DNA from 3 places in the Candidatus Villigracilis proximus genome. Region 2 is predicted to be linked to each of the others. Evidence: riboswitches for the same ligand, from Rfam matches in the RefSeq annotation. Region 2 holds a riboswitch; each other region holds the start of a gene.
The links. Region 2 has a riboswitch for S-adenosylmethionine ahead of IPL71_RS16455 (methionine adenosyltransferase). Riboswitches for the same ligand answer to the same signal wherever they lie in the genome.
Positions count from the first base shown of each region.

Region 1: another riboswitch for S-adenosylmethionine. It lies ahead of IPL71_RS02905 (O-acetylhomoserine aminocarboxypropyltransferase/cysteine synthase family protein); the one in region 2 lies ahead of IPL71_RS16455 (methionine adenosyltransferase).
Region 3: another riboswitch for S-adenosylmethionine. It lies ahead of IPL71_RS01795 (YdeI/OmpD-associated family protein); the one in region 2 lies ahead of IPL71_RS16455 (methionine adenosyltransferase).

Region 1 covers NZ_JADJUO010000001.1:538,914-549,942, forward strand. The annotation lists partial or broken gene carB (carbamoyl-phosphate synthase large subunit) at 1-1,799, shown strand, start outside; gene IPL71_RS02880 (aspartate aminotransferase family protein) at 1,873-2,979, shown strand; gene IPL71_RS02885 (M20/M25/M40 family metallo-hydrolase) at 3,095-3,907, shown strand; gene IPL71_RS02890 (M20/M25/M40 family metallo-hydrolase) at 3,904-4,134, shown strand; partial or broken gene IPL71_RS02895 (O-acetylhomoserine aminocarboxypropyltransferase/cysteine synthase family protein) at 4,274-5,369, opposite strand; gene metA (homoserine O-acetyltransferase MetA) at 5,423-6,358, opposite strand; gene IPL71_RS02905 (O-acetylhomoserine aminocarboxypropyltransferase/cysteine synthase family protein) at 6,612-7,904, opposite strand; SAM riboswitch class I at 8,033-8,155, opposite strand; gene asd (aspartate-semialdehyde dehydrogenase) at 8,339-9,400, opposite strand; gene IPL71_RS02915 (aspartate kinase) at 9,493-10,923, opposite strand.
Region 2 covers NZ_JADJUO010000016.1:8,012-19,040, reverse strand. The annotation lists gene IPL71_RS16490 (tetratricopeptide repeat protein) at 1-669, opposite strand, end outside; gene IPL71_RS16485 (tetratricopeptide repeat protein) at 650-859, opposite strand; gene IPL71_RS16480 (tetratricopeptide repeat protein) at 856-1,599, opposite strand; gene amrA (AmmeMemoRadiSam system protein A) at 1,625-2,194, opposite strand; gene IPL71_RS16470 (flavin reductase family protein) at 2,246-2,734, opposite strand; gene IPL71_RS16465 (C39 family peptidase) at 2,903-4,141, shown strand; gene IPL71_RS16460 (formylglycine-generating enzyme family protein) at 4,705-5,649, shown strand; SAM riboswitch class I at 5,752-5,859, shown strand; partial or broken gene IPL71_RS16455 (methionine adenosyltransferase) at 5,932-7,012, shown strand; gene IPL71_RS16450 (S-layer homology domain-containing protein) at 8,570-9,088, shown strand; partial or broken gene IPL71_RS26095 (SBBP repeat-containing protein) at 9,400-9,456, shown strand; gene IPL71_RS16445 (S-layer homology domain-containing protein) at 9,583-11,029, shown strand, end outside.
Region 3 covers NZ_JADJUO010000001.1:334,608-345,636, forward strand. The annotation lists gene IPL71_RS01765 (NADH-quinone oxidoreductase subunit NuoE family protein) at 1-223, shown strand, start outside; gene IPL71_RS01770 (NADH-ubiquinone oxidoreductase-F iron-sulfur binding region domain-containing protein) at 135-1,178, shown strand; gene IPL71_RS01775 (2Fe-2S iron-sulfur cluster-binding protein) at 1,182-2,039, shown strand; partial or broken gene IPL71_RS01780 (hypothetical protein) at 2,053-2,244, shown strand; gene IPL71_RS01785 (molybdopterin oxidoreductase family protein) at 2,266-4,122, shown strand; gene fdhD (formate dehydrogenase accessory sulfurtransferase FdhD) at 4,220-5,068, shown strand; SAM riboswitch class I at 5,114-5,210, shown strand; gene IPL71_RS01795 (YdeI/OmpD-associated family protein) at 5,311-5,763, shown strand; gene IPL71_RS01800 (beta-propeller domain-containing protein) at 6,224-7,201, shown strand; gene IPL71_RS01805 (homocysteine S-methyltransferase family protein) at 7,211-8,245, shown strand; gene IPL71_RS01810 (dihydropteroate synthase) at 8,257-10,221, shown strand; gene IPL71_RS01815 (vitamin B12 dependent-methionine synthase activation domain-containing protein) at 10,190-10,780, shown strand; gene IPL71_RS01820 (hypothetical protein) at 10,797-11,024, shown strand.

The DNA of each region.
Region 1 (11,029 bases), on a different contig from region 2:
AAGGCGGAAGGCAGGAGGCAGAACTGAAAGTCCTTCTCCGAACCGCCAAACAAATGGGATTCGCAGACTCGCACATCTCCCGCCTTCTAGATTCATCCTTCATAATTCATAATTCATCCTTCCGTGAACTACGGAAATCATTAGGAATAATACCTACGTTCCAAAGAGTAGACACCTGCGCCGCAGAATTCGAATCGCAGACACCGTACTTATACAGCGCCTACGAAATGGAAGATGAATCCCGCCCGACCGATAAGCAGAAAATCTTAATCCTCGGCGGCGGGCCGAATCGAATCGGTCAGGGGATTGAATTTGATTATTGCTGTTGTCAGGCTGCATTTGCCTTATCAAAGATGGGTTACGAAACCATCATGTACAACTGTAATCCTGAAACTGTCTCAACTGATTACGACACAGCAGACCGTTTATATTTTGAGCCACTCACGCTTGAACATGTTTTGAATGTGATCGATCTTGAAAAACCCGTCGGCGTCATCGTCCAATTCGGCGGACAGACTCCGCTCAACCTTGCGGCGGGACTTGAAGCGGCGGGTGTGAAAATTCTGGGCACGTCACCGCACGCCATTCAACTCTCTGAAGACCGCGAAGAGTTTGCGAAACTGCTCAAAGAGTTGGATGTGCCCCAGCCCGAAAATGGAATCGCACGCTCCATTGAAGAAGCGCGTGTTATTGCTGAAAGAATCGGATATCCTGTTTTAGTGCGTCCGTCTTTTGTGTTGGGTGGGCGGGCAATGGCTTTAGTGGAGTTCGAACCCCATTTGGCAGGATTCATTCAAAAGGCGATTGAGGCGGCTCCTGGTCAACCGATCTTGATCGATAAATTTATGGAAGACGCTTTCGAGATCGATGTGGATGCACTCGCAGACGGCGAGCGAGTCGTTATCGGGGCGATCATGCAACATATCGAAGAAGCAGGCGTCCATTCGGGTGATGCGGCTTGTGTTCTGCCGCCGTATAAAGTCAGTGAATATCATCTTGGTATCATGCGCGAATACACTGAACAACTTGGTCTCGCGCTCGGTGTGCGCGGATTAATGAACGTGCAGTTCGCGTTGAAAGATGAAGTGGTCTGCGTGCTGGAGGTTAATCCGCGTGCTTCACGCACTGTGCCATATGCCAGCAAGGCCACGGGATTAAATCTTGCATACGCCGCCGCGCAAGTGATGGCGGGCAGTAGTTTGGAGAGTCTTGGTATTTTGGAAGAACCGCGCGTAGACGGATTTTTTGTCAAAGAGGCTGTCCTGCCGTTCAAGAAATTATCCGGCTCAAGTTCATTGCTCGGTCCTGAAATGCATTCCACGGGTGAAGTGATGGGACATGCTTCTCACTTTGGACACGCTTTTGCAAAATCACAGATTGCGGCGGGTACAGGTTTGCCGCAAAGCGGCGCAGTGCTGATTACGGTCAATGATTATGACAAGAGTGCTGGTTTGAAATTTGCGCGTGATATGTATCGCATGGGCTTTCGCCTTTATGCCACACCGGGTACTGCGGACATGTGTCAGAAAGCAAACATGGCTGTGGAAGTCGTTGAGAAAGCAATGGATGGTTCCACTCAAATTGTAGATTTGATCCGTTCCGGAAAGATCCAGCTGGTGCTAAACACGCCGTTGGGTCCGCATGCACACAGTGATGGCGCAGCGATTCGTTCTGCGGCCATCGCGATGAATGTTCCATTATTAACCACGCTCTCTGCAGGGACGGCGGCGGTCGCTGCCATTCAGGCGATCCGCAAAAAAGAATTGAGTTATCGAAGTTTACAGAGTCACTTTTCGTAATGGAGAAGTCAGAATGAAGAGTGCGGAATAAAAAAATCTGCATTCTTCATTCTAAATTTAATTTGGAGAAACTATGAATATTGTTGAAACAGAAAATAAATATACTTCTGGTGTATATGCCAAGCAAACATTAACCATCGTCCGCGGACAGGGTGCTTCGTTGTTTGACGAGAACGGCGTGGAATATTTGGATTGTTCATCTGGACATGGCGTCGCCAATCTCGGTCACGCTCACCCGAAAATTGCTGAGGCGATCTATAAGCAGGCATCCACGCTGATAACGCTTTTTGAAACCTTCCCCAACGATCAACGCGCCGCACTGATGGAAAAGATCACCGCGCTTGTTCCGGGTTTGGATCGAGTCTTTTTCTGCAACTCAGGGACAGAGTCTGTGGAAGCCGCTTTCAAATTTGCGCGTATTTCCACCGGGCGCAAAAACTTCATCGCAGCCATGCGTGCCTTTCACGGACGAACATATGGTTCACTCTCAGCGACATATAACAAAAAATATCGTGAAGGATTCGAGCCGCTTTTACCGGGCGTTTCGCATGTGGCATATAACAATATCGAAGCTTTGGAGAAAGCCGTAAATGAAGAGACCGCTGCGGTAATTCTCGAAGTGGTGCAAGGTGAGGGCGGAGTGTATCCCGCCACCGCGGAATATATTCAAGCTGCACGCAGAATCTGCGATGAGCGCGGCGCATTGTTGATCGTGGATGAAATCCAAACGGGCTTTGGCCGTACGGGTAAAATGTTTGCCATTCAACATTTTGGTGTGACACCTGATCTATTAACTTGTGCAAAATCAATAGCTGGCGGCGTACCGATGGGCGCGGTATTGATCGGACAGAATGTAAAGAATCTAACCCCAGGCGTACACGGCTCAACCTTTGGCGGGAATCCGCTTTCGTGTGCGGCAGCGAATGCGGCACTTGATGTCATGAAGGACGAAGACCTGGCTGGTCAAGCTGCGGCGAAGGGTGCTTATCTTGTTGAGAAATTGAGAAAAATAGAGTCACCAAATATCCGTGAAGTGCGTGGAATGGGACTGATGATTGGGATTGAAATGAAGCAGAAGGTCACAACTTATATTAAGACATTGCAGGAGAAAAAGATCATTGCCTTGAATGCTGGCATGACCGTGATCTTGCTTGTTGCCGCCGCTGGTGATTTCGTATGAACAGATCGATCATGTGGTTGAAGTTTTAACCGAAGTGTTAACTCAGACGGCGAACGATGAACAATAGACCACAGACAATTGTCCATCGTCTGTGGTTCGTGGTCGAGGACTTGCAATGAGTGATACTCTGGTCGGTTTAGTTTCGCAATATAGCCCATCGGGGGAGGAGCGTGGGGCGGTGGATTGGCTGGTGGCGCGGATGAAGTCACTTGGCTACGATGACGCTTTTGTTGACGAGGCTGGCAACGCTGTCGGTGTGATGGGGAAAGGGGCGAAGCAGGTTATGTTGCTGGGTCACATTGATACAGTGCCTGGTGAGATTCCTGTCCACGTGGAGGATGGCCTTTTATACGGGCGCGGCTCGGTTGATGCGAAAGGTCCGCTGGCGTGTTTTGTGGATGCGGTGGCTCAAGTGGGTGTGAAGGATGGCTGGCAGTTTGCGGTGATCGGTGCAGTAGAAGAAGAGCGCAATTCAGAAGGTGCGCGTTTTGTTGCAACGCAATATAAACCTGACTTTGCGATCATTGGCGAACCCAATCAATGGGACAGAATGGCGCTTGGCTATAAAGGAAGCGCGTGGGCCAATGTGACCATCAAGCGCGGACAAGCGCATACTGCAAGCGGTGAAGAGACAGCAGCAGAAGCGGCTGTGGAAGTTTGGTTGAAGATAAAAGCCTATGTCGATTCGTTCAATGCGGATAAACAAAAAGTATTTGATAAATTATTATTAACCCTGCGCGGCATGGATTCAGACTCTGATGATTTCGAGCAATGGGCACGCTTGAAAGTTGGAGTCCGCTTGCCGGTGGAAGTTTCGCCGGAAGATTGGTATATAAAGTTAAGTGAAATTGTAAAGGATGGAGCAGTTGTTGACCCAACCGGCTTTGCCATCCCTGCCTGGGGGTGTGAGAAAATACTCCGCTGGTGAGAGCTTTCTTAAGCGGAATCAGGTCACAGGGCGGGGAGCCGCGTTTCGTCTATAAAACAGGAACCGCTGATTTGAATATTGTCGCGCCGGTGTGGAAATGTCCAGCCGTTGTGTATGGGCCGGGAGATTCGGCGTTGGATCATACGCCGAATGAGCATATTAATTTGGAAGATTATGCAAAAGCGGTGACTGTGTTGAGTGAGGCTTTGAAGAAATTATCGGATTAGAGAGTGTTTTTTAATTCTTTTTAAACCACAGATGAACACGGATAAACACTGATTTTTGATAAAAACAGGATTGTGAGACTTTTCAATATCCCTTTCATCTGTGTTTATCTGTGGCTAATTGCACTTAAGAAATGTGCTCTTAAGTGTTGAGCGCTTGATCTAAATCCCACAGAATATCTTCGATATCTTCAAGGCCGATGCTCAAGCGGATAAAATCAGGGCTGACGCCTGCGGCGGTTTGTTCTTCATCTGAGAGTTGACTGTGTGTGGTGCTGGCGGGATGAATGGCGAGCGATTTTGTGTCGCCGAGATTGGCAACGTGGCTGAAGATTTGCAGGTTGTCGATAAATTTTGCACCCGCCTCTCTGCCGCCTTTGACGCCGAATCCCAACACGGCGCCGGTGCCTTTTGGTAAATATTTTTTTCCGCGCTCATGGTCGGGGTGACTGGCGAGACCGGCGTACGAAACCCATTTGACCTTTGGATGATTCTCCAGAAACGCAGCAACACGCTGCGCATTTTCCACGTGACGTTCCATGCGCAGGGATAATGTGCTGACTCCCTGTAAAAATTGCCATGAAGCAATGGGTTGTTGAGCCGATGAATTTTGTTGTGGAGTGAGTCACAATATCCGCGCCATACTCGAAGGGTCGACACAAATAAGGCGTGGCAAAAGTATTATCGATCATGAGCGGAATGCCGAATTCCTGCGCGATCTTTGAAACTTCGTCGAATGGGAAGATGTTGCCGAGCGGATTGCTGATGGTCTCGCCGTAAATAATTTTTGTGTTGGGCTGAATCGCGCGGCGGAAGTTTTCGGGGTCGGTGGGGTCGACGAGTGTGACGTTAATTCCCAATCTTGGAAATGTATATTTGAATTGAGTAACTGTCCCGCCATATAAAGTGGATGTGGATACGATGTGATCACCCGCATTGCAAATCGTGAGGATGGCTGTCGCCTGTGCTGCGTGACCTGAACCGACTTCCAGCGCGCCCACTCCGCCCTCTAAACTGGCCATGCGTTTCTCGAAGACATTTGTCGTCGGGTTGGAGATGCGCGTGTAGATGTTGCCTGCTTCCTGAAGCGCGAAGAGACGCGCGGCGCGTTCCGTGCTTTGCAGGTCGTAGGCGGATGTTTGATAAATGGGAACTGCCTGGCTTCCGGTGGCGGGGTCTGCGGTGTAGCCTTCGTGCAGTTGACGGGTGGTGAAGCCAAATTTATGAGGTGTGGGCATAATAAAGTTCCTTGTATAAAAACAGGAGACATATCCCTATGTCTCCTGTGCTTTTATCTCTTTGAAATGGGCCTGGGAATATCGTTCGGGTCAAAGGCTGTGGCTTGGTAAACGTAGTAGTTCAACCAGTTTGCGTATAAAAGATTTGCATGTCCACGCCAGCGGACGTTGGGCACTTTGCTTGGGTCGTTGTTGGGATAATAATTTTGCGGGACGTGGATCGGGAGTCCCTTGTTGATGTCGCGGTCGTATTCGGCTTTGAGAGTCAGCGGGTCATATTCGGAGTGGCCGGTGATGAAGAGGTGACGTCCATCTTTGGAGCCGACAATGTACACGCCGGCTTCATCTGATTCGGCGAGCATTTGAATCTCGTTGACCTTCTCCACATCTTCGCGGCGGATCTCGGTGTGGCGGGAGTGGGGGGCGAGGAAAATGTCATCGAATCCCCGAAGCAGGTTTTCGGTCGAGGAAAGGATGCGGTGCTCGTAGACGCCGAACATCTTGTGGGGCAGGTCATATTTCGGGATGCCGTATTTATGGTAAAGCGCGGCTTGCGCTCCCCAGCAAATATAGAAATTGGATTCAACATTCGTTTCAGACCAATCCAATATGTGCGTCAGTTCATCCCAATAATCCACTTCTTTAAATGGCAATTGCTCAACGGGTGCGCCGGTGATGATCAGGCCGTCAAATTTTTTATCTTTTATTTCATCAAAGGTAACGTAATGATTAAGTAAATGTTCGGCGTCGGTATTCTTTGATTCGTGTGTGGCGGTGTGCAGCAGGGTGATCTCCACTTGCAGCGCGGAGTTTGAAAGCAGGCGCAAAATTTGCGTTTCAGTTGCGATCTTGGTTGGCATAAGATTCAGGATCGCCACTTGCAATGGGCGGATATCCTGTTCTTGTGCGCGTTCTTCATCCATGATGAAAACATTTTCGTTTTCAAGAATGGCACGTGCGGGAAGGGTGGAGGGAACTTTTACGGGCATGGGGTTTTCAAATGATGAATGTTGAATGCGGAATGATGAATGTTAGGCGGAGCGGTTTTTCTTGGTGGTTTTTACAGGGGCCCCGAGGGCCCAAATTAATTCTTCATTCTCTTTTTTTGTTTTTTCCCGGCTCTTGCAGCCTTTTTGTGGGGCTGCTTTCCTGTCTTTTGAGGTTCTCTTGCATAAGCCTGCAAAACTAAGTACGAGGCCTATGCAAGAGATTTATTCATCATTCATCAATCTGCATTCATCATTACGCGTTGAGCGCTTGATCCAGATCCCACTTGATGTCTTCGAAGTCTTCGAGACCAATGCTCAAGCGGACGAAATCGGGGCTGACGCCGGCCGTGACCTGCTGTTCTTCGGTCAGTTGGCTGTGGGTGGTGGTGGCTGGGTGAATGGCGAGACTGCGCGCATCACCTACGTTGGCGAGGTGGCTAAAGAGCTGCAGGCTTTCAATGAACTTGCGGCCTGCTTCTGCGCCGCCTTTGATACCGAAACCAAGAATTGCACCTGCGCCCTTGGGTAAGTATTTCTTGGCGCGGGCATAATCGGGGTGACTCTTGAGGCCGGGATATTTGACCCAGCTGACTTTCGGGTGCTTCTCAAGATATTCGGCAACGGCTTGCGTGTTCTGCACGTGACGGTCAATGCGCAGGTTGAGGGTTTCAAGCCCAAGCAAAGTCTGCCATGCGTTGAAAGGTGACTGGCAGGCGCCGATGTCACGCAGAACTTGCACACGCGCCTTGATCGCAAACGGGGGAAGTCCGGCCGCGGCGATGGAGGAGTAGACCAGGCCGTGATATGAAGGATCGGGGGTATTGAAGTTTTCGAACTTGCCATTGCTCCAATCGTAATTGCCGCCGTCCACAATGATACCGCCGATGGAAGTTCCATTACCGGTGATGAATTTGGTGGTCGAGTGGGTGATAACATGCGCGCCCCATTCGAACGGGCGGAAGAGATACGGAGTGGCAAAGGTATTGTCAATGAACAGGATCAGTTTATGTTTGTTCGCGATCTCGGATACTTCTTCAAAAGGGAAGACTGAAATATCAGGGTTGCCGAGAGTCTCGCCATAAATGATCTTGGTGTTGGGTCTGATGGCCGCTTCAAAATTCTTCGGGTCACTCGGGTCAACGAATGTAACTTCGATTCCAAGTTTGGGAAGTGAATAAGCAAACTGATTATATGTGCCGCCATACAAGCGGGATGATGAAACGATATGGTCACCGGCGCTGCACAAAGTGAAAATTGCCTGTGCCTGCGCGGCATGACCCGAGCTTGCGGCCAATGCTGCAACGCCGCCTTCGAGTGCTGCGATGCGCTGTTCAAGCACATCGGTGGTCGGGTTCATCAAGCGGGTGTAAATATTTCCCAGCTCTTTGAGCGCGAACAAATTCGCAGCGTGTTCGGTGCTCTTGAATTGATAGCTCGTTGTCTGATACAACGGCACGGCGCGGCTGCCAGTGGTGGCATCTGGTGAGTAGCCCGCGTGTAACTGACGGGTGGCAAAACCTAATTTACGATCTTTGAGTGTGGTCATGTTAAGATATCTCCTCTTGAATAATGTTTACCCGCCCTTTCAGAAGAGATGTTTTTTGTGTCTACGTAAACACTTAAAAAAAATAACCTCTTCTGAAAGTACAAGAAGAGGTATACGTCTATACCGTCCTCTCATCTTCCAGATATGAATGACTTTTTTCCGTCATTCTTATTTGTCGGATTTGGCACCATAACGATTGTCTGGTTGCCGAGACTTCAAAGGGCCGATCCCTCAGTCTCTCTGGATAAGAGCGAATATTTAATTTCGCCGTTTATATCATGGCGCTTATAAATGTGTCAAGTAATTAGATCAATTTATCCATTACCCATTCGGGTACTCTTGAAAAGTCTGTTTTCTTTACCACAAAGACACCAAGAGAAAAAACTTTGTGACTTGGTGCCTTCGTGACTTTGTGGTTAATTTTAAACACTCTATTACAAAAGATTTTCATTGACCAATAATTCAGCATTATAGATCGATGCACCCGCCGCGCCGCGAATCGTGTTGTGGGAAAGAACAACAAATTTAAGATCAAGGATTGGATCCCGCCTCACGCGGCCGACCACTGTCGTCATGCCTTTTCCTGTTAATCGGTCGAGTCTTGGCTGGGGCCTGTCCGCTTCATCTCTGACGCTGATCACTGGTTGCGGAGTCGAAGGCAGATTCCTCGCTGAGAGGGGAGCGGCGTAATCGCGTAAGGCTTGAATCGCAACTTCCGGTTCAACGGGATTGTCCAATGCCACGCTGGCACATACGGTGTGACCATCGATCACCGCCACGCGATTGGTATGCGCGCTGAATTTAATATCCGCCAGATCAATTTTGTTTTCGTTAAATTTGCCGAGCATCTTGCGCGGTTCCCATTCCACTTTTTCCTCTTCGCCGCCGTTGCCAACATTGGGAATGATATTGTCAATAATATCGAGTGACGGCACGCCGGGATAGCCCGCACCAGAAAGCGCCTGCATCGAGACCATGAATACTTTCTTCACGCCAAAGGCATCATCCAAAACCTTGAGCGCAATCGTTAAGCCAGTGCTTGTGCAATTCGGATTTGTGACGATACATCCGCTCCAGCCTTTGTTAATGCGCTGCTGTTTGACCAGTTGAATATGGTCCGCGTTGATTTCGGGCAGCAGCAACGGCACATCCTCTCCGCGCCGATAGGATGACGCATTCGAGCAGACCGCCGCGCCGGCTTTTGCGAAGGCGGGTTCGAGTTCATTTGCAATTTCAGTGTGCAATGCCGAAAAGACGATCTTCGCCTGCACTGCATCCGTACTCGCAGGGACAACGATCATATCGCGTGCATATTCCGGCATGGGCGTATCCAGCACCCAGCGTGCGGCCTGTGCATACGTCTGCCCGACTGAACGATCAGACGCCGCCAAAGCAACGACCTTGAACCACGGATGATTTTCCAACAAAGAAATAAAGCGCTGGCCGACAGAACCTGTCGCGCCGAGAATTGCTACGGGAATTTGAGATTGAGACATGGGACTCCTTAATGGTTTTTGTTTGGTTGGTTGTAGACAGGTAAACAAGTAGACATGTGATGCGCTATTTACTTGTTTCCCTGTTTACTTATTTACTTTCCTGCTATCAAATCATGCAATGACCTTACCGCCAGTTCTGTATCTGCGGCGGCAACGACCATACTGATGGATACTTCTGATGAGCCTTGTGCGATGGCAAGGACGTTGGCTTTGTTGTTCCCAAGCTGCGTAAAGACCTGTCCTGCCACGCCGGGGGTGTGACGCATTCCCACGCCGACAACAGTGATGATCGAAACATCTTCGGTCATCCAGACGCGGTCAATATCTTCGTCTTCGATCTCGCTTGCAAATGTGACTTGTAATGCGTTGATGACCGAATCGGCTGATTCAGAGGGCACTGCAAAACAAATGGACTGTTCCGAGGAAGCCTGTGTAATTAATGGCACACTGGTTTTTGTGGATGCCACTGCGCCAAATGCGCGGGCTGCCACGCCGGGCACGCCCAGCATACCACGCCCTTCGATGGTTACTAATCTTTGATTGCGGATGGCTGTCACCGCTTTGACGATCTGTCCATCGCGAGGCTGCAGGTCGGATGGGATGTTTGCGATCAGGCGTGTGCCGGGATGTGACGGGTTGAAGGTATTGCAAATGCGAAGTCCGATGCCGGCATCCACCACCGGGCGGATCGTTTTGGGGTGCAGCACTTTTGCGCCGTAATAGGCCAGTTCTGCCACTTCGCTGTAAGTGATCTCAGATAATGTTTTGGCATCTTTCACAATGCGCGGATCGGTGGTCATGATGCCGTCTACATCTGTCCAGATCCAGACATCGTCAGCAGGCAGGACTGCGCCGATGATCGCCGCAGAGTAGTCACTGCCGCCGCGCCCGAGGGTGGTGATCGCGCCTGTAGGGGTTGCGCCGATGAAGCCTGTGGTGACAGGGACAATGCCCTGATCAAGCAGCGGATTTAATAACTGTCTTGTCTTTTCAGTTGTGGCTTTGAAATCAGGATGTGCATTTTGGAAGTGGGCATTCGTGACGACGAACTCTGTCGACTCGATGGCTTTTGCGCTGACGCCTGCGCTTTCAATCACTGCGCCCAGCAAGCGGACGCTCATCCGCTCGCCGATGGAGGCTGCTGCGTCCATGGCACGCGGACTGGCTTCGCCGAGAATGGCGATCGCTTTGCATAATTCCACAAAGGAGTGGATCAGACTGTCGATCTCGTGTTTGGTTTCTGCGCGCAGTGTTTCATCTTTGATGAGCGCATCTGCGGCGGCGAAGTGTTTTTCTCTCAGCGTGGATTCTGCACTCGGAAGCGAATCAGTTTTCCCTTGCGAAGCGGATGCGGCAGAGTCCAATAATAAGTTGGTGACACCAGACATCGCGGAAGTGATGACTACCACCCGTGCATAGTCTGCGCGGGCATCCTTTACGATCTGAGCCGCCTTCGTCAGCGCATCCGCCGACCCGACAGATGTCCCTCCGAATTTCATTACAAGTGTTTTATTTTCCGGCATGATGTTCTTCTCCTTTGTGATAACAAAAACGCCCCACGTTTCCGTGAGGCGTTGTGCGTTCTGAGTATCCGTTTTGTTCGGTTACTTTTGACCAAGCACAATTGCC
Region 2 (11,029 bases):
GTAAAGCACATAAGCTGTTTGTTCATCAGTCTCAGCCAAAGACTTGAGCGCTTCCACTTTCAGGAACGCTGTGCCAAACTTCTCCTGCACAAAATAAGCGCGGACCAAAGCCAGATTGATCTCAAAAGAACGCTCATCCACTTCGTAGGCTTTTTCAATGTCTTCAACCGCCTGATCTATATCATCCAACTCAAGATGAGCAAGACCACGATAAACATAATATCTTCTCAGACCAGAAGGATTCAACGTATACGCCTGATCCAGATATCGCACAGCAGACTTGTAGTCTTTCAATTCAAAATAAGCCTGCCCCAACATGGCAAAAGCAGTCGCATCTTCTGTTTCATAGACAACATACAACTCAAGCGCTTCAATCGCCTGTTGATATTTTCCATTATCAATATACAACCCGCCCAAAAGTGAATAAACCGGCAGCGCGGTAATATCCAACGAATAGGCTTTCTCTGCCGCTTCGAGTGCCTTCTTTTCATCTTCAAGCGCGATATAGGCATTCGCATACGTCATATAGACCGCCGGTGAATCGGGCATCAGATCGGCAGCCGTTTCAAGATCTACAATAGCCGCTTCAGGGTCTTTCCTGTTTATAAAATAACGTGCGCGCTCAATATAGATCTCGCCAAAATCCGGTTCAAAGCCTGATGGCTTCATCGAACAGAAACTCGGCTTTAAACCCTGGCTCATTCATTAATCGTGCGCGTGCCAGCCCAAGATACGCCGCACCAAAATTCGGATCAACTTCCAGAGCGCTGTTGTAGGCTTTCAACGCATTGGTCCCCTGTCCTTTAAATCGATAGGCTTCACCGATCAGGTAATATACATCTGGAGAATCAGGGCTCAAGCGGAATGATCAATTCCATATTTGAGATATAGGCATCCCAATCCTGATTCTTTAAAGGCAATTTCTGCAGAGCGATACTGATCTCTTGATTGAGGCGGACGCTGTGTATTCACATATAAAGCAGTGGGAGTATACGTTTCGGGCAGCATCATCCACAATGGAGTTGGGCCCACAAAGGATTTTGTCGGTGCGGCGGTGGCCCCGAAGACAGTCGGCGTGGCAGTATAGGTGGGTGAAGGCCCGGGAGTATTTGTCTCTGTCGGGCGAATGGTTGATTGGCGCGGCAACACAAAGCCAAACACCACAGCCGCACATAACCCCACCCCCACCATAACCACACCCGCCAAACGAGTGACAGGATTTTTCGCAAGCGCCTTCAAGCCTCTTTCCTTTGGCTTTTCATTCGCAAGCAAAAGTTTTTCCTCCCACGCACGCGGACGGTTCATTTGAAATGGTTGAACGGTTTCGTCAGGAGTTAAAGCTCCGAGCAAGATCAAACCCCGTTTCGCCGTACCATTTTCAGGGTCCAATTTGAGCGCTGTTTGCAGGCAGTAAATGCGCTCCTTGGCGTTATCCATTGAGGCGCTTAACCAAACCCAATACGTCGGGTTATTCTGATCCGCCTTAAGCAGAAGCGTAAGAAGTTCCTTGGCGCGCGGTTTATCTCCACGCCGCAGTGCATCCACCGCATCCTGAAACATTGTATCGTCGGGTTTATCACCTTGAGAAAAATCAGCCATGCACGTATTTTACCGCTTGTTGTCTTTATTCGTGGAATTCTTCAACCTGATAAATATAAACCTGCAACTTTGTTTTTTGCCACAGATCAGACCGCGCGCCCATCTTGACACACAAATGATCCAGGAAATCTTCGGGGCTGGGAATCTTCTGCCAAACCTGCGGCAAAAATGTTGCGCGGCGATGATCGCTTTTTAAGATGACGCCATCCACATGCGGATTCAGCTTTTTGAGCAGGTCTTCACTGGAAGAATATTCCAGCGCATGAGGAGCGGTCAAACGCGACACCTCAAGCCTGATCCTGTTTAATTCAGTTTTATCTACGGGTGGGAAGCGCGGATCTTCAAGCGCAGCAGCGACTGCGTGTTCACGCACATCTTCAGCCAATGATTGATGCGCTTCAAGCGTACCGATACAACCACGCAATTCATCGTTAATGGTCAGTGTTACAAAGGACGCGCCATTCTCACGCAAGGGCAAAGACAAAGAGTTCAAATCCAAAGGCGGCAATTTATTCCCCATTACCGCAAACGTCATGGCTTCGCGCGCCAGGCGCAAAAGAATTTTCTTCTCCCCAATTGTTAGTGAATCAGTCATGGTTCCCTCCCGCAGACCGGATTACTCCTCGAATATGACGACCAATCCGGGCTACTCCAATTGTGCCAGCTTCCAATATTTACGATTGTGATACATCAATGGCTCACCGCCAATTCCGCGCGCAGCAAGCACTTGAGCGATAAATAAAATGTTCATGCCCGCATCATAGGTTTCCAACACACGGCAGTCGAGCCAGGCCAGTCCGCCCACGATCAAAGGAGAACCAGTGACAAGCGTCTCTGTTGGAAGGTCGGCAAAGCGGTCTTCGATCTCAGGCATACGCCCGGCAAACATATCTGAAATTTTTGTCTGTTCAACAGAAAGCATGGTCAACCCAAACGCGCGCGATTTGGATACAAGCTCATACGTGCGCGTGGAAGCCTGCAACGAGATGGTGATAATGGCAGGCTCCAATGAAATGGATGTAAACGAGTTAACAGTCATGCCGTGTGTATTTCCTTCATGGACAGCCGTCACAACGGTCACACCCGCAGACCAGGCACGCATGGCAGTGCGCAGTGCTTCAGAATCAAGAGTCATAACTGATAAATTCTCCAATAATTTTTATGATAATAGCGAGAGAGAAGAGCGTCAAGTCAAAAACTGCTTTCGGTATGTTTATGCAATTTTAACGTATCAAAACAGACTTCCAAAACACGCATCTTCTTACCTAATTTTCATTTCATAATCGCGTGGTAAACTCCCCACATGTCCAAACGTATAAAAATAACCTTTTTCGGGCTGGCGGGTTTGCTCCTGCTGGCGGTCTTACTCTATCAAATACCGTATATAAACTCAGTTGTATCATGGCGCATCGAAAAATTTGCGATCTACGCAAAAAACGTGATCAACCCTGTTGGTCCTGTACCCACAGCGCTGCCCGTCACCCCGCCACCTGCCACACCAACCACCCTCGCAACAGCAACCCTCACACCCATTGTTAATCTCACACCTTCCATCACACCCACTGCCACTTTTGCCCCATTACCTGCGCAGGCTTCCATCCAATCGCCGGCATATGAACAGCAGACGCCCAACAACTGCGGACCCGCTGCGCTCTCCATGGCATTGCACATGTATGGCTGGGAAGGCAATCAAACCGGGATCGCCAATTTCATCAAACCCATTACAGGCGATCGTAATGTAAACCCTGAAGAATTACGTTACTACGTCCGCACACAAGCGGGATGGTTAAATCTTGAATATCGCGTGGGCGGAAGTGTTGAATTACTCAAGCGTTTACTGGCAGCGAATTATCCGGTCATTGTTGAAAGTGTCACATCACTCGACCCGAACGATGCCCTCGGCCCCACTGATGATCTTTGGGCGGCGCATTATCTTTTGATCACGGGCTACGATGATGGCGCGCAGGAATTCACCATTCAGGATTCCTACCACGGCGCAGATCTAAAAATTTCCTACACCAAACTGGAAGAGGAATGGCGCCCCTTCAACAACCTCTACATCGTGATGTATTTCCCTCAATTTGAAGAGGAGATAAAAACCCTGCTCGGTTCAGACTGGGACCCAAGCCTGAATCGGCAAAATGCATTGGACTCATCCCAAGCCGCTGCCGGCAAAGACTCGGCTGACGCGTTTACCTGGTTTAATCTTGGCAGTAACCTTGTCTACTTTGACCGCTATGAAGAAGCAGCACTGGCTTATGACAAAGCGCGCGAGCTTGGTCTGCCTTTGCGTATGTTCCGCTATCAATTCGGGCCGTTCCTGGCATACTTCCACTCAAACAGAAATGAAGACCTGCTTGTCTTAACCGATTACGCCAGAGGCATAACAGATATGTCTGAAGAAGCATGGCTATGGTATGGCTTTGGTTTATATCGTAACGGCGATTACAGCGGCGCACTCAAAGCATGGGAAAAAGCGGATAAAATTAATCCTAACTTTTTTGAAGATCAGGCACAAAAGGCAATTGATCTGGTTCAATGATCTGTTTATGTGACGTAACATTATGTCACCCCTTCGGGGTTGATATTTCTACCACGCGTTATATCTACAATCATTTCATCTCTTCGAGATTGGTGTTGGGATCATCAGACCTCTTGCAAAAGTCTATTTTTTTCACAACCTGCAGGGTAATAAGACACAAAGCCTCGACACTTACACCGCGTTACAGTTCAGTGCAGTGAAACTCAAGGGCAAAAAACTTAGTGATTTTGTAGTTTACAGCGCTTTACTTATGCAAGAGGTCAAATCTACTAATTCAAGTTGCCGTCATGTAAAAAGTCCGGGACCATTGCCATAGATTTTGTATTGACCGGAAAAACCCCGAACATGTTTACTGCGGAGCGCATACAGAATAAATTTATAAAATCCTCGAAGATCTGTGGGTTTCGAGGCAAAAGCGGGTCTCCTAAAACGTCCCAACTTTAAGCCAGCAACTTGTAATACGCAATTCATTTCGATCAAAAAAAAAATTATCCGGGTCTTAAAATCAAACTATCAGGTCGCTACCATTCAATAAAAATATTTTATATCCTTACAAGGTATCCATGAAAAAAACGTTTCTCCCGCTTATTATCTTGTTCCTCGCAGCTTGTCAAAGTACGAATACGCCTTTCGCGCCAACGGCTACGGCAGAGGCGATCATGACATCCACGGCCACAGTGGTTCCATTGACGGCGACACCTGTCGCCACATCCACCCCCATCCCTACCGCTACCCCTGAGACGGTGAAAATTTCACCGATCGACGGTATGACTCAACTCTTTGTTCCGGCTGGGACAGTCAAGATGGGCGGGTTGGATGTGCTGCTTGAAAACGATGAATTGCCCGCGCATTCGGTTCAGATCAACGCATTCTGGGTCGATCAAGTGGAAGTGGTCAATGGCATGTATGCATTATGTGTTGAAGCCGGAGTGTGCAGACCGCCGGCCAACGTTACCTCAGATAATCGGCTGGATTATTATGGTAATCCTGAATTTCAAGATTACCCCGTGATCCAGGTCACATGGTATGACGCGAACGCATATTGCCAATGGGCAGGCCGCCGCCTCCCCACCGAAGCGGAATGGGAACGTGCTGCGCGCGGTGACAGTGTAAACACCTACCCTTGGGGCGGGGAATTGCCGAATGCGAATAATTCCAACTCGTTAAATATTGTCGGGGATACCACGCGTGTTGGCACGTATGCGACAGGGATCAGCCCATTTGGCGCGTTGGATATGGCGGGCAATGTTTGGGAATGGGTGGCTGATTTTTATAAAGGGAACTATTACGCAGAGTCTCCGGCGGATAATCCCACGGGCCCGGAGAATGGAGGGTTGAACTCCATGCGCGTAATCCGCGGTGGGTCGTTTCAAGACGATGCTTCGATGTTAAGAATTTCAAACCGTGGATATGAAGCAGGGCCGGACCCTTCCGCTTTGCAAAATGATGCCGCATACTATGGACGCAGTTCTGCAAAGATCGGATTCAGATGCGTGAGTGATCATTAAAACAGAATCAACCAACAGTTAAGTAAGATGCGGTGCTTTATCTTTACTCATCCACCTGCTTATGGTATTATCCCGACACAATTCAATAGCCCCAATACGGCGCTCTTATCCAGAGAGACGGAGGGAACGGCCCTGCGATGTCTCGACAACCAGTCAGCGAAAGTTGAATATGGTGCCAAATCCGACAGATACATTTCTGGGAGATGAGAGGGTAGATAGCATTATGCATAATTGCCCTTTCGCACGCTGAAAGGGCAATTATATTTTCTTAAGGAGAAACAAATGAGTAACACTTTTATGTCTTCACCGAGTTTGATGTTCACATCAGAATCGGTCACCGAAGGACACCCTGATAAGATCTGCGATCAGATCTCGGACGCAGTTTTGGATGCCTGTCTTGAGCAGGATCCGATGTCGCGTGTGGCTTGTGAAACCGCAGTGAAAACCGGTTTCGTGGCATTGTTGGGCGAAATCACAACCAATGCGTATGTAAATTTTGATGAGCTCGTGCGCAAAGTGGTGAATGAGATCGGCTACGATAGCAGCGACAAAGGCTTTGACGGCAATACTTGTGCCGTGCTTTCAGCCGTTGCCAGCCAGAGCGCAGATATCGCTTTGGGCGTTGACCATGCGATGGAAGATAAAAGCGGTGAAATGAAAGACGCCGGCATTGAACATGTGGGTGCGGGCGATCAGGGTATGATGTTTGGCTTTGCCTGTAATGAAACCCCGACCTTAATGCCGATGCCAATTTACATGGCTCATAAATTATCACGCCGCTTAAGCGAACTTCGCAAAGACGGCACACTCCCCTGGCTGCGCCCCGATGGCAAGAGTCAGGTCACTGTTGAATATTCACAGGGCAAGCCCAAGCGCATTGATACCGTGTTGATCTTTTGTTATCGGCGGTCCAATGGGCGATGCGGGTGTGACCGGCCGTAAGATCATCGTGGATACCTACGGCGGCATGGGTCGTCATGGCGGCGGTGCGTTCTCAGGGAAAGACCCCACAAAGGTCGATCGCTCTGCTGCGTATGCCGCGCGCTATGTAGCCAAGAACATTGTGGCCGCTGGTTTGGCTGACCGCGTGGAAGTGCAGGTGGCGTACGCCATCGGCGTGGCTCACCCACTCTCTGTCAATGTTGAGACTTTTGGCACCGCTAAAATTGCGGATGAGAAAATCTCTGCACTCGTCAGCGAATTCTTTGACCTGCGCCCCGGCGCGATCATCCATGACCTTGACCTGCGCCGCCCGATCTATCGCAAGACCGCCGCGTACGGTCACTTTGGCCGCGACGATATCGAGTTCCCATGGGAAAAGACTGATAAGGCCGCTGCTTTGAAGAAGGCTGCGGGGTTGTAAGGTAGTAATTAGGTAATTGGTAATTAGAAGAGGCCACGAGACCATGGTCTCGCGGCTCTTTTTACGATCATCTATCAAGATGTAGCTGTCTCATTTTTCTTAAAATCAATAATTTAATACCCCATTATAATTTTACTATTCTTCAAAAATCAAATACATAAAATCATCCAAACCAGGGAGACTAAAGTAAATTTATTCGTAAGTTTTCAGCCACGGTAATAACGTTTCTCTTCGCATTCATCCTAGTTACTTCTGTCTTGGTACTGCTGGCAACACAACAATGATATCTTAAGCACAAATGGCACCCAAAAAAATAGCGGACTCTGTTCTCCCTGCCATTTCTCTAGATGGACGCGCTATGTAACATTTTACTCTTATGCTTGGAGTTTAATAAGTAACGATCAAAAGTTGGCTTCAGATGTTTTCGTACATGACCTTGCCACAGGAATACCTCCTTGTTTCAGTCCAGTTCAAGTGGCGTTCAAGGAAGGGAATTCCTCATCCATCTATTTCAATAGATGGACGCTACATAGCATTCCAATCAGATACAACAATCTCGTAATCGGCGACACAAACAACAGAAGCGATATTTTCGTACACGATCTTGTGGCCAAAACTACTGTTCGTGTATCAGTCAACTCAAAAAGAGAACAAACACTTATTGCTGGCCTGCATCCTTGTGGATTTCTTTAATGGGCGGTATGTTTCATTTATCAGATCAATCGCTAACAACCTTGTGGATGGAGACCAAAAGGATGGGAAGATATTTTGTACGAGATTTACAACTGGAAGCACCACACGGGTTCAGTTAACTCAGGGCGTAGAAGGAAACAGCGACTCTTCTATTTCCTTCTATTTCATCCGACGGACGTTATATAGCATTTCTCTCAAAAGCTAGTAATTTGGTAAATGGTGACACAAATTTGTAGATGACATCTTTGTTTACGATAATTTAACCGGAACCACGACTCGAGTTTCAATTAGTTCAAGTGGAACACAAGGTAATGACGACGCAGGAGAATATGATCTTGCTATCTCCGCTAATGGCCGCTATGTTGCTTTACTCTTATGCGAGCAACGGTTGACATGAAGACACCAACGATGTAAGAGATGGCTTTGTACATGATCTCTTGCGGGGTATAACCTACTACGTTCATTAGAGATTCAACTGGAAATCAGGGAAATAACATTTCCTATTACCCAATCCATTTCAGCAGATGGACGCTACGTGGCATTCAACCTCTACGCTAACAACCTCGGTAAGCAACGATACTAATCTAACGGAAAATGGCCTCTCGGATGTCTTTGTACATGATCTTGTACACGATTCAGGCTTCTACACGGGCTTCAGTTGCGCAACAAATGGCACTAATCAAATGGTGGCTCTGGTGTAGGGCATAGTTCCCTTTCAGCGGACGGTCGATTCGTTGTATTTCAATCATCAGCCACAAATCTGGTAATGCAGATTAAACAACATAGCTTTTGGACATATTTATTCATGAAACTGGCGCTCCGTCTTGGCAAACATTTACAGATGTGTCACTTAGCTTATTGGGCGTGAAATTACATCGAGCGTCTTGCCACGCCGGCATCACCGGTGGATGTAGCACAGGTATTTACTGCCCTGATAACACCGTCACACGCGCACAGATGGCAGTCTTCTTATTGAAAGGGATTCATGGCTCAGGCTATACCCCACCCGCCGTGGGAGGCAATACCGGCTTCGGCGATGTAGCAACCGATTACTGGGCTGCCGCGTGGATCAAATTAGCTGCCGAAGGCATCACCGGCGGCTGTGGCGGCGGGAATTACTGTCCTGATAACACCGTCACCCGTGCGCAAATGGCAGTCTTCTTAATGAAAGCGAAGAACGGCTCCAACTATAGTCCGCCCGGCGTGGGAGGCAGCACTGGCTTTGGTGATGTCGCAACCAATTACTGGGCCGCGGCTTTCATCAAGCAACTCGTGGCAGACGGCATTACCGCTGGCTGCGGCAATGGGAATTACTGTCCTGAAGACTCGGTCACACGGGCACAGATGGCGGTGTTTTTAGTGAAGGCGTTTAATTTGCCGTAGAGACAAGTAGTTCATGAATCAAAAGAGCCGCGAGACCTTGGTCTTACGGCTCTTTTGATTCCCCATCCCGATAATAAACATCTTATTTGTCATAGTACAATGGTTGCTTATGTTTGGAAAACTTCATCCAAATCATTACAGCCAAAAAAGGAGAGGGTATGTTTACAAAAAATAAGATTTCCAAAATGTTCTCAGCATTATTCATCGTGATGTTTTTATTGGCAGGTGTATTCCCCGCCTAAGCGGGATCGCTTGCAAAACCATTATCCTCCAGCGGAGATTTCCTCTGGGCTAAGGGTTTTGGCGGAACGGACCTTGATTACGGCAGATCCATCGCTGTAGACTTAAACGGTAATGTTTACACAACCGGGCATTTTCAAGATACTGTCGACTTTGACCCCGGCGCTGCCACATTTAACCTGACCAGCATCGGTGGAACTGATATTTTTATCTCCAAACTTGATAGCAGCGGAAACTTTGTCTGGGCTAAAAGAATGGGGAGTACAAACTCAGACAGTGGCAGTCAATATGATGATTCCAATGACATCGCCCTAGACTCAAACGGCAATGTCTATGTCACCGGGCAATTTCAAGGGACTGCCGACTTTAACCCTGGCGCAGCTACATTTAACCTGACCAGCGCTGGTATAGTGGATATATTCATCGCCAAACTCGATACCGACGGAAACTTCGTCTGGGCCAAAGGCATCGGTGGATCAAGCTGGGATTACGCATCATCCATCGCCATAGACTCAAACGGAAACGTCCTCACAACGGGGCGCATAGAAAGTGCGTCTGCCGACTTTGACCCCGGCGTAGGTATTGCCACCGTGAATACCATTGGCGATGGTGATGTCTTCATTTCCAAGCTCGATACCAACGGAAACTTCGTCTGGGCAAAAGTCATGGGCAGCGTTTCTTCTGAGGGCGGACTCGGCATCGCCGTAGACTCAAGCGGTAACGTTCACACGACGGGCTACTTTAACCAAACTGTGGACTTTGACCCCGGCGCAGGCACATTCAATATAACCACTGTTGATCAAGCCTCCTTCACTTCCAAGCTTGACAGCGCCGGTAATTTTCTTTGGGCTAAGAGCAACGGCGGCGACGTATCCGTGGATATTGCCTTAGACTCAAATGGCAATGTTTACACAACAGGATATTTCTACGGCCTCACTGATTTCGATCCCGACGCAGTGGCCGTATTCAATCTGAACAACATAGGAGACCTGGGCATCTACATCTCCAAGCTGAACAGTAACGGCGGCTTCGTTTGGGCCAAAGCATTGGATGGAAACGGAACAATCCCTCCCACTGGTGATAGCTTTAAATATAGCTACGGCATCGCCGTAGACTCAATCGGTAATGTTTACACAACAGGTGAGTTTGACGGCATTGCAGATTTTGACCCCGGTGCAGCTACCTTCAACCTAACCAACCCAAGCATCTATACGGATGCCTACCTCTCCAAGCTGGATACCGACGGCAACTTCGTCTGGGCCAAGAGCTTAAGCGGTATGGACTATACATCGGGGCGAGCCATCACATTAGATTCGCAAGGCAACGTCTACACAACCGGAGCCTTTGACGGCACCGGAGATTTTGACCCTGGCACAGGCACAGCCAACTTAACCAGCCTTGGTGATGTTGATGTTTTTATCTCCAAACTTGAAAACAAACTATCTACATTTGCAGATGTGCCAACATCCTATTGGGCAAATAGCTACATCGAACGCCTATACGGCGCTGGCATAACTGGTGGCTGCTCAAACATCCCGTTAAATTACTGCCCCGATAGTACTGTCACTCGCGCGCAAATGGCGATCTTCCTATTGAAAGGGATTCACGGTTCAAGTTATGCGCCACCCGCAGTGAATGGCAATACCAACTTTGGTGATGTCACCACCGATTACTGGGCAGCCGCATGGATCAAGCAACTCG
Region 3 (11,029 bases), on a different contig from region 2:
CGGTTATGAAGGTTTGATGCGTGCCCTTAAGGAGAATACTCCCGAAGGTGTGATCGAACATATTAAGAACAGCAAATTGGCGGGACGCGGCGGCGCAGCCTTCCCAACCGGTGTGAAGTGGCAGGCGGTTGCAAATGCTTCGGGTGATCCGAAGACCGTTGTCTGCAATGCGGATGAAGGCGAGCCGGGTTGTTTTCAAAGACCGCGCCATTTTGGATTATGACCCGTTTGCCGTGATCGAAGGCATGACCATTGCCGCATACGCAACTGGCGCGGCGCGCGGCATTATCTATTTGCGTTATGAATATCCCGAAACAAATTTGCGGCTCGAAAAAGCGGTCGCCGATGCGTATCAGGCAAACCTGCTTGGCAAAAACATAGCAGGCACAAATTTTAGTTTTGAACTTTATGTGCGGCGCGGCGGCGGCGCATACATTTGCGGTGAGGAAGGTTCGTTGTTGAACAGCCTTGAAGGTAAGCACCCCTTCCCGCGTAATCGTCCGCCTTTCCCTGTGACAAATGGATTTGAGAATTTACCTACAGTTGTAAATAATGTGGAAACACTGGCCGCCGCTGCGCAGATCATGCGCCGCGCTGTCGAGTGGTATCCCAGTTTGGGATTGAACGGTCAAGCGGGGACTAAAGTTGTGTCCCTTTCGGGAGATGTACAACGCCCGGGCAATTACGAGGTGCCATTTGGACTTCCGCTTCGCACCTTAATTTATGACTGGGCTGGTGGCCCTGTGGCAGGCCGCCACATCCAGGCAGTGACGATGGCCGGGCTTTCCGGCGGATTCCTTTCCGGCGAAGCACTCGAAACCGCCACGATCGATGAACCGAGCATTCGCAGCAAAGGATCCATGCTGGGTGCAGCGGGGATGATCGTCCTCGATGACAGCCGTGACATGATCGAAGCTGCTCACAATGCCATTGAATTTTTCGCGCACGAATCATGCGGAAAGTGCTTCCCCTGCCGGCTTGGAACTCAAAGATTGACAGAGAGATTATCCGGCGAAGGTCCCGTTGAATTACAAGTCTGGCTGGATGAAGTGAATGATTTGAACGCCGCGATGAAAGCGGTTAGCGCCTGCGGATTGGGCATGGCGGCTCCGTTGGTGATTGAAAGCCTGATCAATCAATTCCCTGCGCGAGTGCAGGAATTTGTGGAGAAGAGGTAAACCATGACTGACAATACATCTTCTCCAACCATGATATTGGATGGCAAAGAAGTTTCTTTTGAGCCCGGTGAAACCATTTTGGAAATTGCCCAGCGGAATGATGTGTTCATCCCCACTCTGTGTTTTGACCCGCGACTCAAACCATTTGGCTCCTGCCGCATGTGTGTGGTGGATGTGAAAGGCATTAAGAATCCGGTTGCTTCCTGCACCATGGCAGCCGCAGCCGGAATGGAAGTACAAACCAGCACCGAACCAATTGAGAAATTCCGCAAGACCCTGCTTGAGATGGTGGTCTCCGAGAATCGCGAGATCGAAGTGTCTCCGCTGCGCGGGATCGCCTCGCAGGAATTGTCCCTGCTTGTGGAGCGCTACGACGCCAATCATGGCCGCTTTCAGGGGAAGAAATCTGGCCATAGCAATTTCGATGATAAAAATCCGTTCATCCTGCGGGATTATGACTTGTGCATTTCCTGCTATCGCTGCGTGCGTGTGTGTGCCGAGCAGGAAGGTGATTACGCCATCAGCGTGATGAACCGCGGCTTCCAGACTCAGATCACCACTGAATTCAATGGTGATTTGCGTAATTCACAATGCACCTTCTGCGGCCAATGTGTGCAGACTTGTCCCACCGGCGCGCTGGCGGATAAGAAAGCCCTGCGAAATAGTTTCCTTTCCACCTTACGCCCCGACCTTGAGCGGAAAAAAAAAAAACCCCGCTCTCGCGCACCGCGCGCCCTGTGTGGGGGGGGGGGGGAAAGGGGGGGGGAAAAAAAAAAAGAAAAAAAAAAAAAAAAAAAAAAAATATTTTGCGTAAGGCGAGTTAATTTTTTATTGTTGATCGTATCAAAGATAGGAGTATAAAGTTATGGCGACAATGCAAGATTTACGCGAACTTCCACTTATCAATCTCGGGGTGCAGAAGACCCGTTCTGTGTGCGGATACTGCGGTGTGGGCTGTGCTGTGGATATTCTCACTAAGAATGAACGTATCCTTGCCATTCAACCCGCCATGGACGGCCCTGCCAATTTAGGCGCGTTATGCGTCAAAGGCCAGTTTGCCTATGACTATGTTCATCATCCCGACCGGTTGACCAAACCACTCGTCCGCCGTGAAGATGGCAAATTGCATGAAACCACCTGGGAAGACGCGATCCAGGTCGCGGCTGATGGGTTCAGAAAAGTTACACAAAAGTATGGCCGTGAGGCAACCTACGGTGTCGCCAGCGGACGTACGCCCACTGAAGCCGATTACCTCATGCAAAAATTTATCCGCGCTGGGTTTGGCACGCACAATATAGACAATTGCAGCCGTGCTTGACACGCACCCACTGTCGCCGGTCTGGCGGCAACCATGGGACGCGGCGCAATGTCCAATCCCCTTTCTGATCTTGAGAAAGCTGATGTCTATTTTTGTATCGGCACCAATATGACCGAGTGTCACCCGGTGGCAGCCACGCGTATGAAGAAAGCGCTCGCGCGCGGCGCAAAGTTGATCGTAGCCGACCCGCGCTATATCAGGCTGGCTGAGATGGCTGACCTGTATCTGCCGCTGCGCGTGGGTACAGATGTTGCCCTGTTGCTTGGCATGGCACATGTTATCGTGCGTGAAAATCTGATCGATCAAAATTTGTTTCCGAGCGCACCGCTGGCGTGGAAGATTATATTGAGCACGTTAAAGAACTTCACGCCTGAATGGGCTTCCGAGATCACAGGCGTCCCTGCCGAAGATATTGAAAAGGCTGCGATCCTGTATGCAGCCGCAGACAAAGCCTCCATCTATTACACACTTGGAATCACCGAGCACATCTGCGGTGTGGACAATGTCCAAAGCTTGAGCAATCTCGCTTTGATCACCGGCCACCTCGGGCGCGAAGGATGCGGAATCAATCCACTTCGCGGACAGAACAACATTCAGGGCGCGGGTGACGCGGGCGCAGCGCCCAGCGAATATCCCGGCTATCAAGTCGTCACCAAATCAGAGAACAAGGAAAAGTTTGAAAAATTGTACGGGCGCGAAATGGATTCTGAGCGCGGCATTACCAAAGTGACCGCCCTCGAAATGTGCGGCAATGGAATCCACGCCATGTTGATCGACGGCGAAAATACCGTGGTTTCAGACCCCGATCGCAAACACAGTGAACACGCCTTGCAAGCCCTTGACCATCTCGTTGTGATCGACATCTTCCTCACCGAAACTGCAGCAATGGCAGACGTGGTTTTCCCCGCAACCTCATGGGGCGAAACAGACGGAACCATCACCAACACAGAGCGCCGCATTCAACGTTTACGCGCCGCAGTACCTCCACCCGGAGAAGCAAAGCCCGATTGGTGGATATTAAGTTCCCTCGCCAACGCCATGAGCATTCCCGGCTTTGAATATGATTCGCCGAAGGAGATCTTCAACGAATTGTGCAGTATCTCTCCGGTATACGCCGGTGTTGATTGGGACATCATCGACGGCGGCCAATATCAATGGCCCGTGCCATATAAGGGACATCCAGGCACACCCCGCCTGCATGAAGATGGATTCACCAACGGCAAGGCGATCTTCAAAGTCATCGGCTTCCGCGCCCCCGCTGAAGTCATTGACGATGAATATCCCGTCTGGCTCACCACGGGCCGCCGTCTGCAGAGTTACCACACCCGCACCCAAACCGGACGTTCCTCCGGCATTGAATATCTCGCGCCGGAAGAATACCTCGAAGTTCACCCGGACAATGTAAAGAAATGGGGTCTTACTGATGGCGGCTGGGCAAAAATGACAAGCCGTCGCGGCGAAGTCAAGATCAAGATCAAAGCCACACCGCGCTCTCCCAAAGGCACGGTCTTCGCCAGTTTCAGCTTCGCCGAAACCCCGATCAACATTTTGACGGGCTCCGGCTATGACCCCACCACCCATACCGCCGAGCTAAAAGTCTGCACGGTACACATCGAACCGCTGTAAGAAACACCGAAGTCAAAAAGTCAAAACCGGAGACTGGCGAATCAAAAAATTCCCAGTCTCCGGTTGCTTAATGGTACAAATCAGATCGAAGGTGAACATGACCCGCTTTAATAAGAAAAAACAATCCATACTGACAATCGAAAATGGGCAGCCGCAACGCAAAAAAGATGTGCTCGCCGCCGAAGAACCCCTGGAAATTTTACTGCGCGCCGGGCATGAACAACGCACCATCGCCATCACCATGCGCACCCCCGGCAATGATTACGAACTCGCAGCGGGATTTCTCTACAATGAAGGAATCATCCACACCAAAACGGAAGTTGCAAATATGACTTATTGTGTGGACGGGAATCAGCAGGAATACAACTCGCTTCGGATTCAACTGGAAGCTGATACTCTCCCCGTACTGAATCAGCTCGAGCGGCATTTTTTCACCAACAGCGCCTGCGGCGTATGCGGCAGCACCATGCTGGATGACATCAGCCAGCGCAACCTGCCGCCCATCCCCGCTGGTTCAGGCGCAACCCCCGCGCTCATCACCTCATTGCCAGATAAACTTCGCCAGTCTCAGGACATCTTTGAAACCACAGGCGGACTTCACGCCGCCGCCCTCTTCGACCTAAACGGAAATTTACTCGCTGTCCGTGAAGATGTGGGACGTCACAATGCATTGGATAAATTGATCGGCTGGGGATTGCTCAACGACCAACTGCCATTTCACGACAAAATTGTATTGGTCAGCGGACGCGCCAGTTATGAATTATTGCAAAAAAGTTTTGTAGCCGGTGTGCCGATCTTCTGTGCCGTATCCGCACCCAGCACCTTGGCTGTTGAAGTCGCCGAACGATTTGGGATCACTCTCATCGGTTTTCTCAGAGGGGAACGCTTCAACATTTATACCGGCACTGAACGGATCAAGATCATGGAGCCTTCTTTAGTAAATTGACAAATCCAACACGCTTTGATATAAACTTAAAACAATTTAGTACTGTACTCATCCAGAGAGGCGGAGGGACCCGACCCTTTGAAACCTCGGCAACCGTTTAAGCGGTGCCAACTTCGGCAGACAAATGTCTGATAGATGAGAGATGACTTTTTATTCATGTCGCCTCTCAAAATGAGAGGCGTTTTTTATGTAAGAGACCTCCGAGGTCTTAAAGACCTCGGAGGTCTGGAGAGATAAACAAAATGGAAATCGGCGAAACAATTTACGTCACCACCCGCGAAGAATTCCGCGAATGGCTGGAAAAGAATCACAAGACCTGCAAAGAGATCTGGTTGATCCAATATAAAAAAGTCACAGGCAAACCATCCATCCCCTATGCGGATGCGGTGGAGGAAGCCATTTGCTTTGGCTGGATCGACGGCTTTGAAAAAGGCATGGACGATCAACGCTATGCCAAACGTTTCACACCCCGTAGACAAAAATCCCTGTGGACGGAAACGAACATTGAGCGGGCGCGTAAAATGATCGAAGAAGGAAAGATGACCGAGGCGGGGCGGGCGACTTTGCCGAAGGGTGTAGAGTGGCGGATTACGATAGGATTTTTCGACGCCTCGAAACCGCACGGACGTGAACGTCCGTGCTACGCCTACAAAGTCCGCTCGTGCGGACTAGCGCGTAGCGCTTCGTACGCATAGCACGGGGATTAATCCCCGTGTGGACACAATCCTACGTAACCACAGCGCTGGATGATGCGTAAAGATTGGAAGTGTAAACTTGAGAACAAGAAATAATGACTAAACACTTTACACAAAGCATCTTGAGATTTCTCTTGTTGATTGTTATCACCTTTTCTTCGGGCTGTGGACAATCAACTACAACAGATTCTCCAACCTTGACTCCCGCTCCATCCCAAACACCAATCGCAACGACGACACCAAGTCCAACCAATACACCTGGCCAATTCACCCAGAAGGCACTATCTTTTACTCGGACGTCAATACACTTTATTCGGTTGACCTAAAAAGCCAGAAGACGAATATTGTTTTATCTTCTGATGATTTATCTACATATTATTTAATCACAAAGAGGTTTATCTATATAAGACTGAATGCCAATAAAAATACTCAAGAGAATGCTGGCTGGGAAATCTTCAAAATGAAATTTGACGGATCTCAGCCCAAACAATTAACAACTGGTGGTGCTACAGGGTTTAATACAGACCCTAATGAACAATACCTGACATATAACACTTATGATCGAGCTTTGAAGATTCTTGATATTGTCAAAAAAACATCAGAATTAATCGCAAAGCCAAGCAATTACTCGGAGTGGGTTTGGGCTCACTCATGGTCACCCGATGGAAAGAAACTAATTTACACGAGAGTTATTAATCCCGCAAACGATAATATTTGCTCACTTTTTATTTACGACGTTGTTACAAAAAAATCTACAGAACTAATGGGTGTTGGATGTGATGCAAATTGGTCTCCAGACGGCAAGAGCATTTTATTTACTACCAAAGAAGAAGGCCAAATATTTAATACTCATAAAGACCAACAACTGCAAATAGGTATCTTGAATTTGGAAAAGGGAGATATAAGTTATGTGCCAGTAGGTGCATACTCCTATTATAGTGGCTCTTGGTCACGGAATGGCAAACAACTCCTCATGGCAGTAATCGACGAACAGAAACAGACCTATTTATATGTCTTTAATTGGAAAGATAGTAGTGTCAACCTGATTTCAAAAATTGGTTACCTTCAGTGGCCCATTTATTATTCTTGGTCACCAGATGGAAATATGGTTCTATATGAGCTAATAGAGTCATCTTTATCTTATAAACATTACCTTTACTTGCTAGATATAAAGAACAAGGAAATCACAAATTTGCATACACTGCTGGGATTAGATACACGTTTTGATTATTGGTGGAAATATTCTCCAATATGGTCACCTGATGGCAAATACTATGCGTATTTTACAATGTCATCGATGGAAACTAATTATGAGCAAAACTTCGTTCTAAATATCAAAAGTATTGAGAGCGAAGGAAATATCCAATTTCAAGTACCCAGAAAAGGTTTTTCCATTCGGATGTTATGGATAAATAACGAAACAGAGTTTGAAAATTAGGAGAACTTAATGAATCGCAAATACACCAACCGCCGTTACCTCGACGCACTCGAAAAGAAAGTCCTTGTTTTCGACGGTGCGATGGGAACGAGCCTGCAAAACCAAAACCTGACCGCTGAAGATTTCGGCGGCGAGCAATACAACGGATGCAATGACTATCTCGTCATCTCGCGTCCTGAGGCCGTGGAAAAAGTCCACCGTTCGTTTCTTGAAGTGGGCGTGGATGTGCTCGAAACAGACACCTTCCGCTCGAATCGTTTGACAATGCAGGAATACAAATTGCAAGACCGCATTGCCGAGATCAATATTGCGGCGGCAACTCTTGCGCGCAAACTCACAGATGAATATGCCGCCAAGACAGGTCAGCCGCGATTTGTTGCTGGTTCAATGGGGCCCACAGGCAAACTTCCCTCCACCACCGATCCCGAATTATCGAATATCGCCTATGACGAATTAATAGATATTTTCCGCGAACAGGCCGTTGGATTAATTCAAGGCGGCGTGGATCTTCTGCTCATCGAAACTTCGCAGGACATTCTCGAAGTCAAAGCCGCCATCACGGGCATTCATAAAGCTTTCAGCGAAACGAATGTTTATTTGCCGATTCAGGCTCAGGTCACGTTGGATACGACCGGCCGCATGTTGCTCGGCACCGACATCAACGCGTCGCTCACCATCCTCGAAGGCATGGGCATCGATGTCATCGGTCTCAATTGTTCCACCGGCCCCGAACACATGCGCGAGCCGATCCGCTTCCTCGGAGAAAATTCCACGCTGCCGGTTTCGTGCATTCCAAATGCAGGGCTTCCATTGAATGTGGATGGGCAGGCTGTGTATCCGCTTGAACCTGAACCGTTTGCGAATGACATGTATGAGTTTGTGACGAAGCACAACATCTCGGTCGTGGGCGGATGCTGCGGCACGACTCCGACTCACCTCAAGCTGCTCGTTGAAAAGCTGAATCAGTATCCCGGCCCGAGCAGACCATCTTCCACTGTCGGGCGTCTATCGTCCGCAATGTCAGCGATTACCATGCGACAGTAACCCGCCCGACCTTGCTTGGCGAAAGATGCAACGCGCAAGGCTCACGCAAATTTAAGAGACTGCTGCTCGAAGAAGATTACGATGGCATTTTGCAGATCGCACGTGATCAGGTTGCTGGCGGCGCACATGCTCTGGATATTTCCGTGGCCGTCACCGAGCGCGGTGATGAAGGCGAGCAAATGCGCAAGGTCATCAAAAAATTAGCCATGGGCGTGGACGTGCCTTTGGTGATCGACACCACCGAAGTGGACGTAATGGAAATTGCATTGCAAACCGCACCGGGACGTTGTCTCATCAACTCGACCCATCTTGAATCTGGCCGCGAAAAAGCTGACAAGATTTTTGCTCTCGCCAAAAAATATAATGCTGCTGTCATAACCTTGACCATCGACGAAGACGGCATGGCGAAGACCGCGCAGCGCAAACTCGAAGTGGCACAGCGTATTTATGACATCGCCGTCAACGACCACGGACTCAAACCCGAAGATCTGGTTTTCGATGATCTCACCTTCACACTTGCCACAGGTGACGTTGAGTTTGTTGACTCGGCCAAAGAGACCATTGAAGGCATTCGTCTTATTAAACAAAATTTACCGGGTGTGATGACATCGCTTGGCGTGAGCAATCTTTCGTTTGGATTTGCTCCGCAAGCCCGCCCGCCGTTGAACTCTGTCATGTTGTATTACTGTGTGCAGGCTGGCCTGGACATGGCAATCGTCAACGCCGCGCATGTCATGCCATATGCCGAGATCGGCAGCGAAGAACGTAATCTTTGCGAAGATCTAATTTTTAATCGCCGTGAAGATGCTTTGCAGCTCTTCATTCAACATTTTGAGTCGGTCACCGTCTCAACTGAATCCACTGTTGCTGATCCCACCGCAGGCATGACTCCTGAACAAAGATTACACTGGTGCATTCTTCATCGTCACAAAGAAGGCGTCGAAGCGGACATCGATACCATTATCAATCGCGGTTACATTTGGAATGAGGCTTTACCTGAAAATGGGGCAGGGACAACCCCAGCCCCTACAAAACATGAAATTGCGGTTTATACATTAAACAATGTCTTGCTGCCTGCCATGAAAGAAGTGGGGGACAAATTCGGCGCGGGTGAATTGATCCTGCCCTTCGTTTTGCAATCCGCTGAAACGATGAAAAAGACCGTTTCCCATCTTGAGAATTATCTCGAAAAAGTGGAAGGTGTCACCAAAGGGACTGTTGTGATCGCCACTGTTTACGGTGATGTGCATGACATCGGCAAGAATCTGGTCAAAACCATTCTCGCCAACAACGGATACACTGTGATCGACCTCGGCAAGCAGGTCCCAGCGGAAACGATCATCACTAAAGCCGTCGAAGCAAACGCCACCGCGATTGGCTTGTCAGCTTTGCTGGTTTCCACCTCGAAGCAGATGCCGCTCATCGTCAACGAAATGCACCGTCGTGGACATAAGATCCCGATCCTGATCGGCGGCGCGGCCATTAATCGTCGCTTCGGCCGCCGTATCCTTTTTGCGGAAGATGGCAACGCCTACGAGCCGGGAGTCTTCTATTGTAAGGATGCCTTCGAAGGCCTAGATACCATGGATGCGCTGATCGACTCCAACCGCAAGCCTGCCATGCTTGAACAACTCCGCAAAGATGCAGATATGGAAATGAACCGCGCTTCGCAAGTCAAGCAGTCAGCGGTCAGTGGTCAGCGGTCAGCGATTGTGCCTGCGCCGATTCAACTTCCCGCCAAACTTGGTCAACGAGTTGTCAAAGATATGCCGCTTGAAATGGTTTTGAAACACCTCAATATGAATGAACTCTACCGTCTGTCATGGGGCGCTAAGAATACCCACGGTGCTGAATGGGAAAAACTCAAAGCAGACTTCGATGCTCGTCTCGCCAAAATGACCAAGGAAGCACTCAAAGACGGTTGGCTCAAACCGCAAGCCGTGTATGGGTATTTTCCCATGCCAAGCGGATGGTGACGCGCTAATCATTTACGATCCCGAATCCGTTTCATCCGTGAATCCGCTTTCAAATCCGCTACGGGAGATTGCACGTTTCGATTTCCCGCGCCAACCTTATGATGATCACCTCGCACTTTCAGATTACTACGCCACCGTCGAGTCAGGTCAAATGGACGTGGTTGCGCTGCAAGTTGTCACCGTGGGACTTGAAGCTACTGAAAAATTTGAGAAGATGCAAGCCGCCAACGATTACACCGAAGCCTACTTCCTGCACGGACTCGCCGTCCAGACTGCCGAGGCGACTGCGAATTATCTGCACGAACACATCCGCCGCGAGTTGGGACTGAGCGAAGAGCAGGGCAAGCGCTACTCATGGGGTTACCCTGCTATCCCCGAACTCGAAGATCATTTCAAGGTATTTAAATTATTACCCGCAGTAGAATCCGAACTCGGTATGAGTCTCGCCACATCGGGGCAGCTCGTTCCCGAGCAATCTACCGCTGCGATCATTGTCCACCATGCGAAGGCGAAATATTACTCGGTGGGTGAGAGTCGCGTGGAACAATTAATGAAATAAAAAAGTTTTTGGAAAAATGATGCCGCAGAGTAAGTACGATTTTCGGTTTGGATTATTTATTTATCTGGCAAGTGCTGAGCTTTTATTTTCAGGTGTAATGACTGCATTCCTTGCCGCACAGCAGGGGCTTGCATCCACGCTTATCTTTTCAGCGTTGACTGCTTTTGCCGGACTGCTGGGTCTTTTGATCCCGGCTTTTCTAAAACGAAAAACGACCTTGAACAAAAGATTTTGGATATTTTAAAGGGA